One region of the Pseudomonas sp. KH_046_2 genome, then DNA from elsewhere that is predicted to be linked to it. Evidence: riboswitches for the same ligand, from Rfam matches in the RefSeq annotation. Region 1 holds a riboswitch; the other holds the start of a gene.
The links. A riboswitch is a leader RNA that binds a small molecule or an ion and turns the genes downstream of it on or off. The one in region 1 is predicted to bind cobalamin.
Positions count from the first base shown of each region.

Region 1 (7,045 bases):
GGCAACCAGATTGCCGCGTCGGCATCGCTGTCGAGTTGTTCATCCAGTTGCAGTTCACGGTCGATGTGGGTGTCGCGCACCAGTTGCAGGATGTCGCGCTGCAACTCGCGGGCACGGCGCGGATCGAGCAACTGCGCTTCGTAATACTCGTCGGCCAACAGTTCGAGGTTACGCAGCGGGCCGTAGGTTTCGGCGCGGGTCAGCGGGGGCATCAAGTGATCGATGATCACCGCCTGGGTACGCCGTTTGGCCTGGGCGCCCTCACCCGGGTCGTTGACGATGAACGGATAGATGTTCGGCAGCGGCCCGAGCAGCGCGTCCGGCCAGCAGTTTTCCGAGAGCCCCACGCCTTTGCCCGGCAGCCATTCGAGGTTGCCGTGCTTGCCGACGTGGATCACGCCGTGGGCGCCGTAGGTGTTGCGCAGCCAGAAGTAAAACGCCAGGTAGCCGTGAGGCGGCACCAGGTCCGGGTCGTGATACACCGCGCTCGGGTCGACCTGATAACCCCGCGCCGGCTGAATGCCGACGAAGGTCAGGCCAAATCGCAGGCCGGCGATCATCATCCGTCCGCTGCGGCACATCGGGTCGTTCTCCGGCGCCCCCCAACGTTCGAGCACCGCCGCGCGATTGGCTTCGGGCAATGCGTTGAACATCGCCAGATAATCCTCCATCCCCAGGCTTTGCTGGCACGGACGCAGGTCGAGGGTCTCGAGATCGTTGCTGACGCCGCCGAGCAACTGCTGGATCAGCGCGGTGCCGCTGTCCGGCAATTCAGCCGGCAACGGATAACCTTCGGTATGCAGCGCCCGCAGGATATTCAGCGCGGCGGCCGGGGTGTCAAGGCCCACGCCATTACCGATGCGCCCATCGCGGGTCGGGTAATTGGCGAGAATCAAGGCAATGCGTTTATCCCCATTGGGCACCCGCGCCAGATCGACCCAGCGCCGCGCCAGTTCGGCAACGAAGTCCATGCGTTCCGGTTGCGGCCTGTAGCAGACCACATCCGACTGACTGCGCTCACTGCGCCACGCAAGATCCTTGAAACTGATCGGTCGGCTGATGATGCGCCCGTCCAGCTCGGGCAACGCGATATGCATCGCCAGGTCGCGAGGGCCAAGCCCCTGTTCGCTGGCGCGCCAACCCGGTTCGTTGTCCTGGGCGCAAATCGCCTGGATCACCGGAATATTGCGACGGAACGGCCGCAAGTGCGGCGCTTCGGGGCTGGACTGGGCGAAGCCGGTGGTGTTCAAAATCACCGAGACGCTGGCCTCATCCAGCCAGTCCTCGACCACGCAAAGACAACCGGGTTCCTTCAGGCTGGCCAGCGCAATCGGCAACGGATTCAACCCCGCGGCCTGTAAACGCTGGCAAAAAACATCAATGAAAGCGGTGTTCGCCGCCTGCAAGTGCGAGCGGTAAAACAGCACCGCCGCCACCGGTTGATCGGCGTGCCAGTCGGCCTGCCAGTCCCTCAGTGCGGCGCAGTGTTTGTGCGGATGGTAAATCGCCGTGCGTGGCAGGGTTTGCGGCTCGCCCCAGGTGTAATCACGGGCCAGCCAGCGGTTGGCCAGGCAGCGGAAGAAATCGAGGGCGTTGCCCATGCCGCCCTGGCGCAGAAACTGCCAGAGCCGGTCGCGATCCTCGGCAGCGACGGTGCTCAGGTCACTGAGCTCCGGGTCCGGGCGATCATCACCCGGCACCAGAATCACCTGCACTCCGCGCTGCGACAGCTCGACCAGGCGCTCGATGCCATAACGCCAATAGGCGATGCCGCCGTGCAACGAAATCAGGATCACCTTGGCGTGACGCAGCACTTCATCGACATACAAATCGACCGAGGCATGGCTCTGCACTTGCATCGGGTTGGCCAGTCGCACGCCAGGGTAATCGTCGGGCAATTGCTGCGCCGCTTCGGCAAGCAGCGCCAGGCTGGAATCGCCGCTGCACAGGACCACCAGTTCGGCGGGGGTTTGTCCAAGGTCGGCAATGTTGTCATCCGACACGAAACCGCCGGGCTGGGTCCTGAGCAGGTGCATGGCTTACACGCTGAGCGCGGCGCGCAATTGCGCTTCGAGAACAGTGGCGTCCAGTTCCTGGCCGATCAGCACCAGGCGGGTTACGCGTGCTTCTTCGGTGCCCCACTGGCGGTCGAAGTGCTTGTCGAAACGCGTGCCCACGCCTTGGATCAGCAGGCGCATCGGTTTGTTTGGAACGGCGGCGAAGCCTTTGACGCGCAGGATGCCGTGCTGGACCACCAGTTGAGTCAGCGCGTCCATCAGCAGGCTTTCGTCGGCCTGCGGCAGTTCGATGGAGATCGAATCGAAGGCGTCGTGATCGTGGTCGTCATGATCGTCGTCGCCATCGTGATGATGATCGTGGTGGCTATGACGGCTGTCGATGTGTTCCTCGGAGCCGGCACCCAGCCCGATCAGCACGTCCAGCGGCAGGCGACCGCTGCTGGCTTCGATGATTTTCACCGCTGGCGGCAATTCCTCGGCGACTTCCAGGCGCACGCGGGCCAGGTCCGCCGGGTTGATCAGGTCGGCTTTGTTGAGGATCACCAGGTCAGCGCTGGCCAGTTGGTCGGCGAACAGTTCGTGCAGCGGCGATTCGTGGTCCAGGTTCGGGTCGAGCTTGCGCTGGGCGTCGACCTGATCCGGGAAGGCCGCGAAGGTGCCGGCGGCCACGGCAGGGCTGTCGACCACGGTGATCACGGCGTCCACCGTGCAAGCGCTGCGGATTTCCGGCCACTGGAAGGCTTGGACCAGCGGCTTGGGCAGGGCCAGGCCGGACGTTTCGATGAGGATATGGTCAAGATCGCCGCGACGGGCCACCAGTTCGCGCATCACCGGGAAGAATTCTTCCTGGACGGTGCAGCACAGGCAGCCGTTGGCCAGCTCATAGACACGGCCGTTGGCCTCTTCTTCGGTGCAACCGATGGAGCACTGCTTGAGGATTTCGCCGTCGATGCCCAACTCGCCGAACTCGTTGACAATCACCGCGATGCGGCGACCTTGGGCGTTGTCGAGCATGTGCCGCAGCAGCGTGGTTTTACCCGAGCCGAGAAAGCCGGTGACGATGGTGACGGGGAGTTTGGCCAGTGTTTTCATCGGATGCCCTATGGCTAATGTGGCGGGCATACGGGACGACGACCGGCAACGCGGACGCGCGTGCCTGAAGAGTTCGCCACCGGATCACCCCGCCCGGTTGAAAGTGAGAATCTGTGACGAGGCAGGTCTCCTGGCTGACGGTGTGCCGGCCTTGAGCCTGGCATTCGCTGCGCCTTCCCGCCGGCCTCATGGATTGAGCCTGCAGTGGCGTGGCAACGAACATCACCGTTCACAGTTGCGGGGGCAGCCGCGGCATCGACCGCGTTCCCTTCTTAGCTTCGACAAACGCCGAAGAACCTCGAAAGCGCAAGGCTACGCATGGTCTTGGGGCGGGTCAATGTCCGCAGGTTGATTGCGATCCTCTGTGGCGAGGGAGCTTGCTCCCGTTCGGCGGCGAAGCCGTCGCAAATCCAGAGTGCAGGTTTTACCTGGATAAAGGTGAGGGGGGTCGCTTCGCAACCCAACGGGAGCAAGCTCCCTCGCCACAATGTGTTGTGCAAGCCTCAAGTGAGAACCCTTGCCAATTGACGCCCAACCCCCGCCCATGCTCTCCTACACACCTTGTTACGGGTGCCCTTCACAGGGTGAAACGGGAAACCGGTGAATCATGTGCTTTACTCTTAAGCCATGTCAGTCCGGTGCTGCCCCCGCAACGGTAAGCGAGCGAAGCGTCAGATCCACTGTGCCACTGCGGCATGGGAAGGTGATGCTTTCAGGTCCAGGCGCAAGCCTTCGCCCCTCGTGAGCCCGGAGACCGGCCCGCAACACAAAGTGACCAGTACGGTCACTGAACCAACAAACCCGCGGTGGGCGGGCGCTGTTTGAAACCTTGCGCGCCTGGTCGTACGGTTTTTTGCGTGCGCTCTTATTCCCCGCTGACAGACCAGAGGGAAACGCCATGTCGATCATCAGCAGCGCCGAACACACAGCCGCGAGCACCACCTCAACCCTGACCCAACGTCTGACCGTCGCCGTCTGCGCGTCGATTTTGGGCGCGTGCCTGGTGTATTTCGCCGGTTTCTCGCATATCGAAGCGGTGCACAACGCCGCCCACGATACCCGCCACAGCTCCGCGTTCCCGTGCCATTGAGAGCTGTCGACATGATCACGCGTATTGCGCAAACCGCAGGTTTCACCGGGCTGCTGGCCGCCCTGTTGCTGACCCTGCTGCAAAGTTTCTGGGTCGCTCCGCTGATTTTGCAGGCCGAGACCTACGAAAAATCCGAACCGGCCGCTGTTGAAATGCATGAGCACGCCGACGGTGCGACGGCTGCCCACACTCACGATGCGCAAGCCTGGGAGCCGGAAGACGGCTGGCAGCGCGTGCTGTCGACCACCGGTGGCAACCTGGTGGTGGCCGTCGGTTTCGCCCTGATGCTGGCCGGCCTGTACACCTTGCGTGCGCCAACCAAAACCTCCCAGGGCCTGCTCTGGGGCCTGGCCGGTTACGCGACCTTCGTGCTCGCGCCGACCCTCGGCCTGCCTCCGGAACTGCCAGGCACTGCCGCCGCCGACCTGGCACAACGGCAACTGTGGTGGATCGGTACCGCCGCCTCCACCGCCGTCGGTATCGCGCTGATCGTGTTCAGCCGTCACTGGCTGATGAAAATCCTCGGCGCGGCGATCCTCGCCGTTCCCCATGTGATTGGCGCACCGCAACCGGAAGTGCATTCGATGCTCGCTCCAGAGGCACTGGAAACCCAGTTCAAAATCGCTTCGCAACTGACCAACGTGGCGTTCTGGCTGGCCCTGGGCCTGATCAGCGCCTGGTTGTTCCGTCGCAAAAGCGATGGCCAATACAACGCATGACGGATATCAGCACAGCGCCGACCCTGGTGGTCGGTCTGGGCTGCCAGCGAGGCTGCCCTGTCAGCACGTTGCTGGCGCTGCTCGATCAGGCGCTGGAGGCGCACCAGATTGCTCGTCATGAAATCAAGGCGCTGGCCAGCATCGATTCGAAGCGCGACGAGCCTGCGCTGATCGAACTGGCTCAGCAGCTTGGACTGGAATTGCAGTATTTCAGCAGTGAACAGTTGGCCGTTTATGAACCGCAACTCAGTCATCAATCGCAAATAGCCTTTGAACGCACCGGTTGCTACGGCGTGGCGGAAAGCGCCGCACTGGCCCTGGCGGAGCAACTGGCCCAGGCCCCGGCAAAACTGCTGATTCCACGACAAAAATACGCCCAGGCAACCCTGGCATTGGCTGGCGCTGCGTAAAAAACCGATAATCCCCGCCATTGATCATGAACATTCTTCATCTGAAGCCCTGTTCAGCCCCTTTTTTCCCACAGGAACCGACGATGACCGTCTACTTCATTGGCGCAGGTCCCGGCGACCCCGAACTGATTACCGTCAAGGGCCAGCGGCTGATTCGCAGCTGCCCGGTGATCATTTATGCCGGTTCCCTGGTGCCTGCCGCCGTGCTGGAAGGTCACTGTGCCGAACAGGTGGTCAACAGCGCCGAACTGCATCTGGAACAGATCATCGACCTGATCAAGAGCGCCCACGCCAAAGGACAGGATGTGGCCCGGGTGCACTCTGGCGATCCGAGCCTGTATGGCGCCATTGGCGAGCAGATTCGCTATCTGCGCGAGCTGGGCATTGCGTTCGAAATCGTACCTGGCGTGACGGCCACAGCCGCTTGCGCAGCGCTCTTGGGCGCGGAACTGACGCTACCGGACGTTTCCCAGAGCGTGATCCTGACGCGCTACGCCGACAAGACCGCCATGCCTCCCGGAGAGGAATTCTCCAGCCTGGCGCAACACGGCGCGACCATGGCGATTCATTTAGGGGTCAATCACCTGGCGAAGATCGTTGAGGAACTGCTGCCCCATTACGGCGCCGATTGTCCTATTGCAGTGGTTCACCGCGCGAGCTGGCCGGATCAGGATTGGGTGGTGGGCACGCTTGAGGATATTGCCGGGAAGGTAGAAGCCAAGGGCTTTCGCCGTACGGCGTTGATTCTGGTGGGTCGCGTGCTGGGCAGTGATCACTTCAGCTCGTCATCGCTGTATCGCGCGGGGCATGCGCATCTCTACAGGCCCTGAAGCACCTGTGGCGAGGGAGCTTGCTCCCGCTGGACCGCGAAGCGGTCCCAACATCAGCCAACGCATTCATCACGGAAAATGCATTGGCTGATTTTGTGATGGCTATGCCATCAAGCGGGAGCAAGCTCCCTCGCCACAGCGCCGTTTTTTCGTTTCGCAGCGAACACCTTAGTAGTAGGCGTTTTCTTTCTGCGTGTGGTCGGTCACGTCGCGAACGCCCTTGAGCTCAGGGATGCGCTCGAGCAGAGTGCGCTCGATGCCTTCCTTCAGCGTCACGTCGGCCTGGCCGCAGCCCTGGCAACCACCGCCGAACTGCAGGACAGCGATGCCGTCTTCGACCACGTCGATCAGGCTGACCTGACCGCCGTGGCTGGCCAGCCCCGGGTTGATCTCGGTTTGCAGGTAATAATTGATGCGCTCGTTGACCGGGCTGTCGGCGTTGACCATCGGTACCTTGGCGTTTGGCGCCTTGATGGTCAGCTGGCCGCCCATGCGGTCGGTGGCGTAGTCGACAACGGCATCGTCCAGGAAGGCTTCGCTGAAGTGGTCGATGTACGCGGTGAAGCTTTTGAGCCCCAGCGCGGTGTCTTCGGGTTTTTCTTCGCCCGGCTTGCAGTAGGCAATGCAGGTTTCGGCGTACTGGGTGCCAGGCTGGGTGATGAAGACGCGGATGCCGATGCCCGGGGTGTTCTGCTTGGAGAGCAGATCAGCCAGGTAATCGTGGGCGGCGTCAGTGATGGTAATAGCGGTCATGGAAACTCCTCGCAGGCTTGGGCGCAGTTTACGCCAATCAACGCGCCGGACAAAGTCCTAGTATTTTTGTCGGGAAAAGAAACACCGATCAACCTGTGGGAGCAGGCCTTTGTGGCGAGGGGGCTTGCCCCCG
Region 1 covers NZ_CM174480.1:3,477,132-3,484,176, forward strand. Annotated here, with positions in the region: gene cobN (cobaltochelatase subunit CobN) at 1-2,036, opposite strand, end outside; gene cobW (cobalamin biosynthesis protein CobW) at 2,040-3,110, opposite strand; cobalamin riboswitch at 3,214-3,426, opposite strand; cobalamin riboswitch at 3,662-3,887, shown strand; gene AC3IX1_RS15675 (CbtB domain-containing protein) at 4,009-4,200, shown strand; gene AC3IX1_RS15680 (CbtA family protein) at 4,212-4,919, shown strand; gene AC3IX1_RS15685 (cobalamin biosynthesis protein) at 4,916-5,329, shown strand; gene cobM (precorrin-4 C(11)-methyltransferase) at 5,413-6,159, shown strand; gene nfuA (Fe-S biogenesis protein NfuA) at 6,328-6,912, opposite strand.

Region 2 (7,045 bases), 1.6 Mb from region 1:
GCCGGCCTGGCGGCGATCGTGCCGTATATGGGGTTTATCATCGGCATTGGCGCGGCGCTGCTTGCGGGGTTGTTCCAGTTCGGTGGTGATCTTTATCCGATGCTCGGTATTGTCGCGGTGTTCATGGTCGGCCAGGCGCTGGAGGGTATGGTGTTGACCCCCTTGCTGGTCGGTGACCGGATTGGCCTGCACCCGGTGGCGGTGATTTTCTCGATACTGGCCGGTGGTGAGCTATTTGGCTTTACCGGTGTGCTGCTGGCATTGCCGGTCGCCGCGGTGATTATGGTGCTGTTACGCCATGTGCATGATTTGTATAAAGATTCTGAAATTTACGGAAGGGTCGACGAACCGCGGATGTAAGGAGCGTCGATAGCCGCTGGCAGGCTGCCCGGGTTCGTACCGGATCAGCCTGCTGGCGTCACCCGACTGTCACATGCACCGCCAAAGAATCTGCCACAAAACCGGTGCATTAACGCAAACCTTTGATTTTGCTTGTGGTCTGTCGCATTGTGCGGTCCGCTTCACGGGTATAAACTTCGCAAACTTTACACAGAGGCCACTAACGGTTCCTTTGGAACTGTTCAGTCAGCATGAAACCGATTCAGCTGCCCCTAGGTGTGCGTCTGCGTGACGACGCCACCTTTATCAACTACTACCCAGGCGCCAATGCCGCTGCACTCGGCTATGTCGAGCGGCTGTGCGAAGCCGACGCCGGCTGGACCGAAAGCCTGATCTACCTTTGGGGCAAGGACGGGGTAGGGCGTACGCACCTGTTGCAGGCCGCCTGCCTGCGCTTCGAGCAATTGGGCGAGCCGGCGGTGTACTTGCCATTGGCCGAGCTGCTCGATCGCGGCATTGAAATCCTCGACAACCTCGAACAGTACGAACTGGTCTGCCTGGATGATTTGCAAGTGGTTGCCGGGCGAGCTGACTGGGAAGAGGCGCTGTTCCATCTGTTCAATCGCCTGCGCGACAGCGGCAGACGCTTGCTGATTGCCGCGTCGACATCCCCGCGTGAGTTGCCGGTGAAACTGGCGGATCTCAAATCGCGCCTGACCCTGGCCTTGATCTTCCAGATGCGCCCGCTGTCCGATGAGGACAAACTGCGTGCCCTGCAATTGCGTGCGTCCCGGCGCGGCCTGCATCTGACCGATGAAGTCGGGCATTTCATTCTGACTCGCGGTACCCGCAGCATGAGTGCGCTGTTCGAGTTGCTCGAGCGTCTCGACCAGGCCTCCCTCCAGGCTCAGCGCAAGCTGACAATCCCGTTTTTGAAAGAAACCCTCGGCTGGTAAACCCGCTGAAACCGGGGCTTTTAGCCGGCTCGGCAAATTTCAGGCGCCAGAAACTCCGCTTTCCTGCAAGGTTGCAGGCCGCGTGTATGTTTAAAATGGGCTTAAGCGCTTAGATGTAAACGAGAAACGGATAAGTCACAAAAAGATCGATTGAATTTGCAAATGAGGATGATAGCGGGCATAGTCTCGGCTTCTTTACAACTATCAGCCACGGTCGTGCCCATGCTAAATCGCTTCGCACCCCTCGTGCCTCTCGCACTCGTTACCCTGTTGTTCGGTTGCGCTGCCCACACTCCAGTGGCCCAGCAGCAGCAACAGCAGGTTCAAAACCCGGCCACTGCCCAGTCTTCCGCTCTTTATCAGGAAGCTCTTTACCAAGAAGAGAAGGCCACCGAAAAAGAACTCGCAGACTTCGCTGGCGGCAAGTCCTACCAGCTTCCGGTCCTGGCCGACAGCATCCTCGAACGTGGCATGTCCCTGATCGGTACCCGTTACCGTTTCGGCGGCACTTCTGAAGCCGGCTTCGACTGCAGTGGTTTCATCGGTTACCTGTTCCGCGAAGAAGCGGGCATGAACCTGCCACGCTCCACCCGCGAAATGATCAACGTGGACGCTCCGCTGGTCTCGCGCAGCAAACTTGAGCCGGGCGACCTGCTGTTCTTCGCAACCAACGGTCGTCGTGGTCGCGTCAGTCACGCCGGGATCTACCTGGGCGACAATCAGTTCATCCACTCCAGCAGCCGCCGCAGCGGTGGTGTGCGCATCGATAGCCTGGGTGACAGCTACTGGAGCAAGACCTTCATCGAAGCCAAGCGCGCCCTGGCAATGGCACCTAACGCGTCGCCAATCGTCACTGCACGTAAATAAGCGGACAATTTGTAAGGCGAACTTAAAGTCTTACTTGAAGTTTGTCGTGTAGCCGCTAGAATCTTGATCTACAAATGATGGCAAACCGCCTGCGTCCAACGCAGGCGGTTTTCTTTTCTGCGCTCCCAGCAGAAAACGCCGCAGCCAGATCAGGATGTTCTGCTTATGACGACGTCGGCCCGCCTCGCAATCATGTTTTTCGCAGCGCTGCTCAGTGCCTGCGCCAGCCGCACACCGCCTCCTGCGCCGGTGGTTCGCGCTCCCATCGTATTTGGCTCCCCGCAAGCTTTTTCGCCCGAGGCGGAAGACGTGCTGTTTCGCGCGCTCGGCCTGGTGGGTACGCCTTATCGCTGGGGTGGCAATACGCCGGATTCCGGATTTGATTGCAGCGGCCTGATCGCCTACGTGTATCGCGATGTCACCGGTATTTCGTTGCCGCGCACCACTCGCGAGATGATCTCCATGCAAGCGGCGAATGTGGGCAAGGAAGGCCTGCAAACCGGTGACCTGCTTTTCTTTGCCACCAATGGCGGTTCCCAGGTCAGTCATGCCGGCATCTACGTGGGAGAAGGGCGCTTTGTCCACGCACCGGCCACCGGCGGCACCGTGAAGCTCGACAGCTTGTCCAAGGCGTATTGGCAAAAGGCTTACCTGAGCGCCAAGCGTGTTCTGCAGCCCGAACATTTGGCGCGCAATCCGTAACTTCCGGAGCTGATGGTCATGACGGCTCGTACGCTCAATCTCGACGACGACCTGTATCAATACCTGCTCGATGTTTCCCTGCGCGAAACGCCACTGCTCAAGCGCTTGCGCGATGAGACCCAGGCGCTGCCAATGGCGCGTTGGCAGGTGGCGCCAGAGCAGGGGCAATTTCTCGCCTTGCTGGTGCAACTGACGGGGGCCAGGCGCTTGCTCGAAATCGGCACCTTTACCGGTTACAGCGCGTTGTGCATGGCGGCGGCATTACCGGCGGACGGTTCGCTGATTTGCTGTGACATCCCCGGCGACTACAACGCCATCGCGCGACGCTACTGGCAAGAAGCGGGGCTCGCCGGGAGGATTGACTTGCGACTGGCCCCGGCGCTGGAAACCCTCGCCGAGCTTGAGCGACAAGGGCAGGACGGGCAGTACGACCTGGTGTTCATCGATGCCGACAAGGCCAACTACCCGGCTTATCTGGAGCACGCCCTGCGATTGCTGCGGGTCGGTGGGCTGGCGGTGTTCGATAACACCCTGTGGAGTGGGCGCGTGCTTGAGGTCAGTCCCGAGAGTGCGGACACCCGGGCAATCCAGGCGCTCAACCGGGCGTTGAAGGATGATGTGCGGGTGGATCTGTCGTTGTTGCCGATCGGCGATGGTTTGACCCTTTGCCGTAAACGCTGAGCGCCTGTAGGAGTGAGCCTGCTCGCGATGACTGTGGGGCAGGCAACATCAAAGTTGAATGTGCCGGCCTCATCGCGAGCAGGCTCGCTCCAACAGGTAATGTAGTGCCTTTACCTGGCAGCCGAAACCCGCCAAACCTTGTTCCCCACATCATCGGCCACCAACAGGTCACCCTGCCGGTCGATCACCACGCCCACCGGGCGGCCCATGGCCTGTTCCTTGTCGTTGAGAAAACCGCTGAGCACTTCAACGGGCTTGCCGACAGGTTTGCCCGCGCTGAACGGCACGAAAATCACTTTGTAGCCGCTGTGGGGGTTACGGTTCCATGAGCCGTGCTGCCCGATGAATGCCCCTTGGGTAAAGGGCGGCGGCAGCTTGCTGTTTTCGGCGAAGGTCAGGCCCAGTGATGCCGTGTGCGGGCCGACGGCGTAGTCCGGGGCGATGGCCTTGGCCACCAGGTCCGGGTTTTGCGGCTCGACGCGAATATCGACATGCTGGCCGTAGTAACTGTACGGCCAGCCATAGAATGCGCCGTCCTTCACCGAAGTGATGTAGTCCGGTACCAGGTCACTGCCGATTTCATCCCGTTCGTTGACCGCGGTCCACAGCGCTCCACTGTGCGGTTCCCACGCCATGCCGTTGGGATTGCGCAGGCCGGAGGCGAAGATCCGCTGCTGGCCGGTGGCGCGATCCACTTCCCAGATCGCCGCGCGGCCTTCTTCCTTGTCCATGCCGTTTTCGCCGACGTTGCTGTTGGAACCCACGGTGACGTACAGCTTGCTGCCGTCCTTGCTGGCGATGACGTTTTTCGTCCAGTGATGGTTCAGCGGGCCACCCGGCAGGTCGACAACCTTGACCGGCGGCGACTTGATCTGCGTATCGCCACTTTTATAGTGGAAGCGCAGCAGGCGATCGGTGTCGGCCACATACAGGTCATTGCCGACCAGCGTCATGCCGAAGGGCGAATTGAGGTTTTGCAGAAACACCGTGCGGGTTTCCGCGACGCCATCGTGGTCCTGGTCGCGGAGCAAGGTGATGCGGTTGGCGCTGGGCACACCGGCCCCGGCGCGGTCCATGACTTTCTTCATGACCCAGCCGCGGATGCCTTTGCCGTCTTCGGGTTTGGGTGGTGCGTTGGTTTCCGCCACCAGTACGTCGCCATTGGGCAGCACATAAAGCCAGCGGGGGTGATCCAGGTCCTCGGCAAATGCGGCCACTTGAGTGCCCGTGGCGGCGACGGGTTTCGCACCCTGTGGCCAGCCGATGGCCGGGGCGATGTTCACGGTCGGGATCAGGGTTTTATTGGGTTCCGGCAGTTGGGGTGACGGGCCGGTGCCATCGGAGACTTGCAGGCTGGAGGTCTCGCCACAAGCGGCGAGCCCTCCGCTGAGCGCGATAACGAGAACGAGCGGGGGCGTGCGCATACTGGTCTTCCCTATGAATGCCTTGTTCTAATCATAGAGAAGCGTTGTCGTGCGATGGTTCAACCCTCAGCCGCGGGCTTCCTTGAACAGCACCGCAATACCGGGGTGATAGTTGCCGGCTTCGTTGCGCAACTTGCGATAGGCATAAGGGAAATACCAGGCGACAGCGCAGGTGTGTTCTTTTTGCAGGTCGTCGACCATGTCCTGGAGCTCTTCCGGCGTGGCGCCCTGCTGGGCTTTTTGCGGGGCGACGAACAGGCAGCCGAGTTTCAGGTCGCTGGCGTGGCTCAGCCGCTTGGCATCGCTGGCGATATCGAGCAGGGCCTGGGACAGGTTGAGGCTGTTGACCCGTGGCCAGCGCTGGCTGGTCTGGATGTAGGCGCGGGTTTCGGACGAGGCCAGGAGCAGGTCGGCGCGGCTATTGCGTTCGCCTTCTTCGGTCTGCTTGCGGGTTGGCGTCTGTTGCAGCGTGACCATCTCGGCCATCCAGGCGGCGGCAGACAGCAGTCCGAGATTGGCCTTTTCGTCGTGCCAGTACGGTGTGTCGCCATCGCCGCGGACGGCGTTGTAACGGTCGATGCATTCGAACCAGTGCTCGAGCACCGGGCGCAGGAATTCCAGCTTTGGATTGCTGATGATCATGCCTTGCATGGGCTCACCCTTGTTGTTGTGTTGTGAGGTTGTGGCTCTTTGATATCACTGCTGGGAGCGTGGCACAAGATTGACGTCAGTTTATTGATTGATGGCAGTTATTCGGTCGTTGGCCTCCCGGCTTTAATTGACGCTCCACCCCCAACCCTCTAACCTTCGCGGCTTGTTTCAGGTGCTCTGTGGCTTGGGTCGACAGAGTGAAACAGGGAAGCCGGTGAGTGAGTTCTTCTGTTGGTCGAAGGCCCGCAATTCCGGCGCTGCCCCCGCAACGGTAAATGAGTGAAAACTGTGTGTGATGCCACTGTGTCGATTCGATGCGGGAAGGCGCACAGTCCGGCCCCGCGCCACTCATGAGCCCGGAGACCGGCCTGATTCATCCAGCGGCATCACGGTGGGCGATGCCAGGCTTGTTGCCTTCTATTCTTGTGCCTGCCCGCCGTTATTCCTGCCTCAACGGAGAGCTCCCCCATGACTGATACCCCCGATCGTGACGAACGCCACCTGGCGCGCATGCAGCGCAAAAAAGCCGTGATCGACGAGCGCATCGCCAATTCCCCGAACGAATGCGGCCTGCTGCTGGTGCTGACCGGCAACGGCAAGGGCAAGAGCAGTTCGGCTTTCGGCATGCTTGCCCGCGCCATGGGGCACGGCATGCAGTGCGGCGTGGTGCAGTTCATCAAGGGCCGCAACAGCACGGGCGAAGAGTTGTTCTTCCGGCGCTTTCCCGAGCAGGTGCGCTTTCACGTGATGGGCGAAGGTTTTACCTGGGAAACCCAGGACCGCCAGCGCGACATCGCCGCCGCCGAAGCCGCCTGGGCGGTGTCACAGCAACTGCTGCGCGATCCTTCCATCGGTCTGGTGGTGCTGGATGAGCTGAACATCGCCCTCAAGCACGGCTACCTCGATCTCGATCAGGTGCTCAGCGACTTGCAGTCCCGGCCACCGATGCAACACGTGGTGGTTACCGGTCGTGCCGCCAAGCCGGAAATGATCGAGATGGCCGACACCGTCACCGAAATGGGCGTGATCAAACACGCCTTCCAAGCCGGGATCAAAGCGCAGAAAGGCGTCGAACTGTGAACCAGCCTCGTCATTGCCCGGCGGTACTGATTGCCGCGCCGGCCTCTGGCCAGGGCAAGACCACCGTCACCGCGGCACTGGCCCGATTGCATCGCAATCAGGGGCGCAAGGTTCGCGTGTTCAAGTGCGGCCCCGACTTTCTCGATCCGATGATCCTCGAGCGCGCCAGCGGTGCGCCGGTGTATCAACTGGACATGTGGATGGTCGGTGAGCAGGAGAGTCGCCGGTTGTTGTGGGAAGCCGCTGCTGAAGCGGATCTGATCCTGATCGAAGGCGTCATGGGACTGTTCGACGGTACGCCGTCGAGCGCCGATCTGGCGCGGCATTTCGGTGTGCCGGTGCTGG
Region 2 covers NZ_CM174480.1:1,858,026-1,865,070, forward strand. Annotated here, with positions in the region: gene AC3IX1_RS08465 (AI-2E family transporter) at 1-360, shown strand, start outside; gene hda (DnaA regulatory inactivator Hda) at 591-1,295, shown strand; gene AC3IX1_RS08475 (C40 family peptidase) at 1,518-2,162, shown strand; gene AC3IX1_RS08480 (C40 family peptidase) at 2,328-2,864, shown strand; gene AC3IX1_RS08485 (O-methyltransferase) at 2,883-3,545, shown strand; gene AC3IX1_RS08490 (PQQ-dependent sugar dehydrogenase) at 3,656-4,969, opposite strand; gene AC3IX1_RS08495 (hypothetical protein) at 5,036-5,620, opposite strand; cobalamin riboswitch at 5,774-6,006, shown strand; gene cobO (cob(I)yrinic acid a,c-diamide adenosyltransferase) at 6,089-6,700, shown strand; gene AC3IX1_RS08505 (cobyrinic acid a,c-diamide synthase CobB) at 6,697-7,045, shown strand, end outside.
Region 2: it holds a riboswitch for cobalamin, as region 1 does, so the genes downstream of both, cobO (cob(I)yrinic acid a,c-diamide adenosyltransferase) here and cobW (cobalamin biosynthesis protein CobW) in region 1, are expected to answer to the same signal.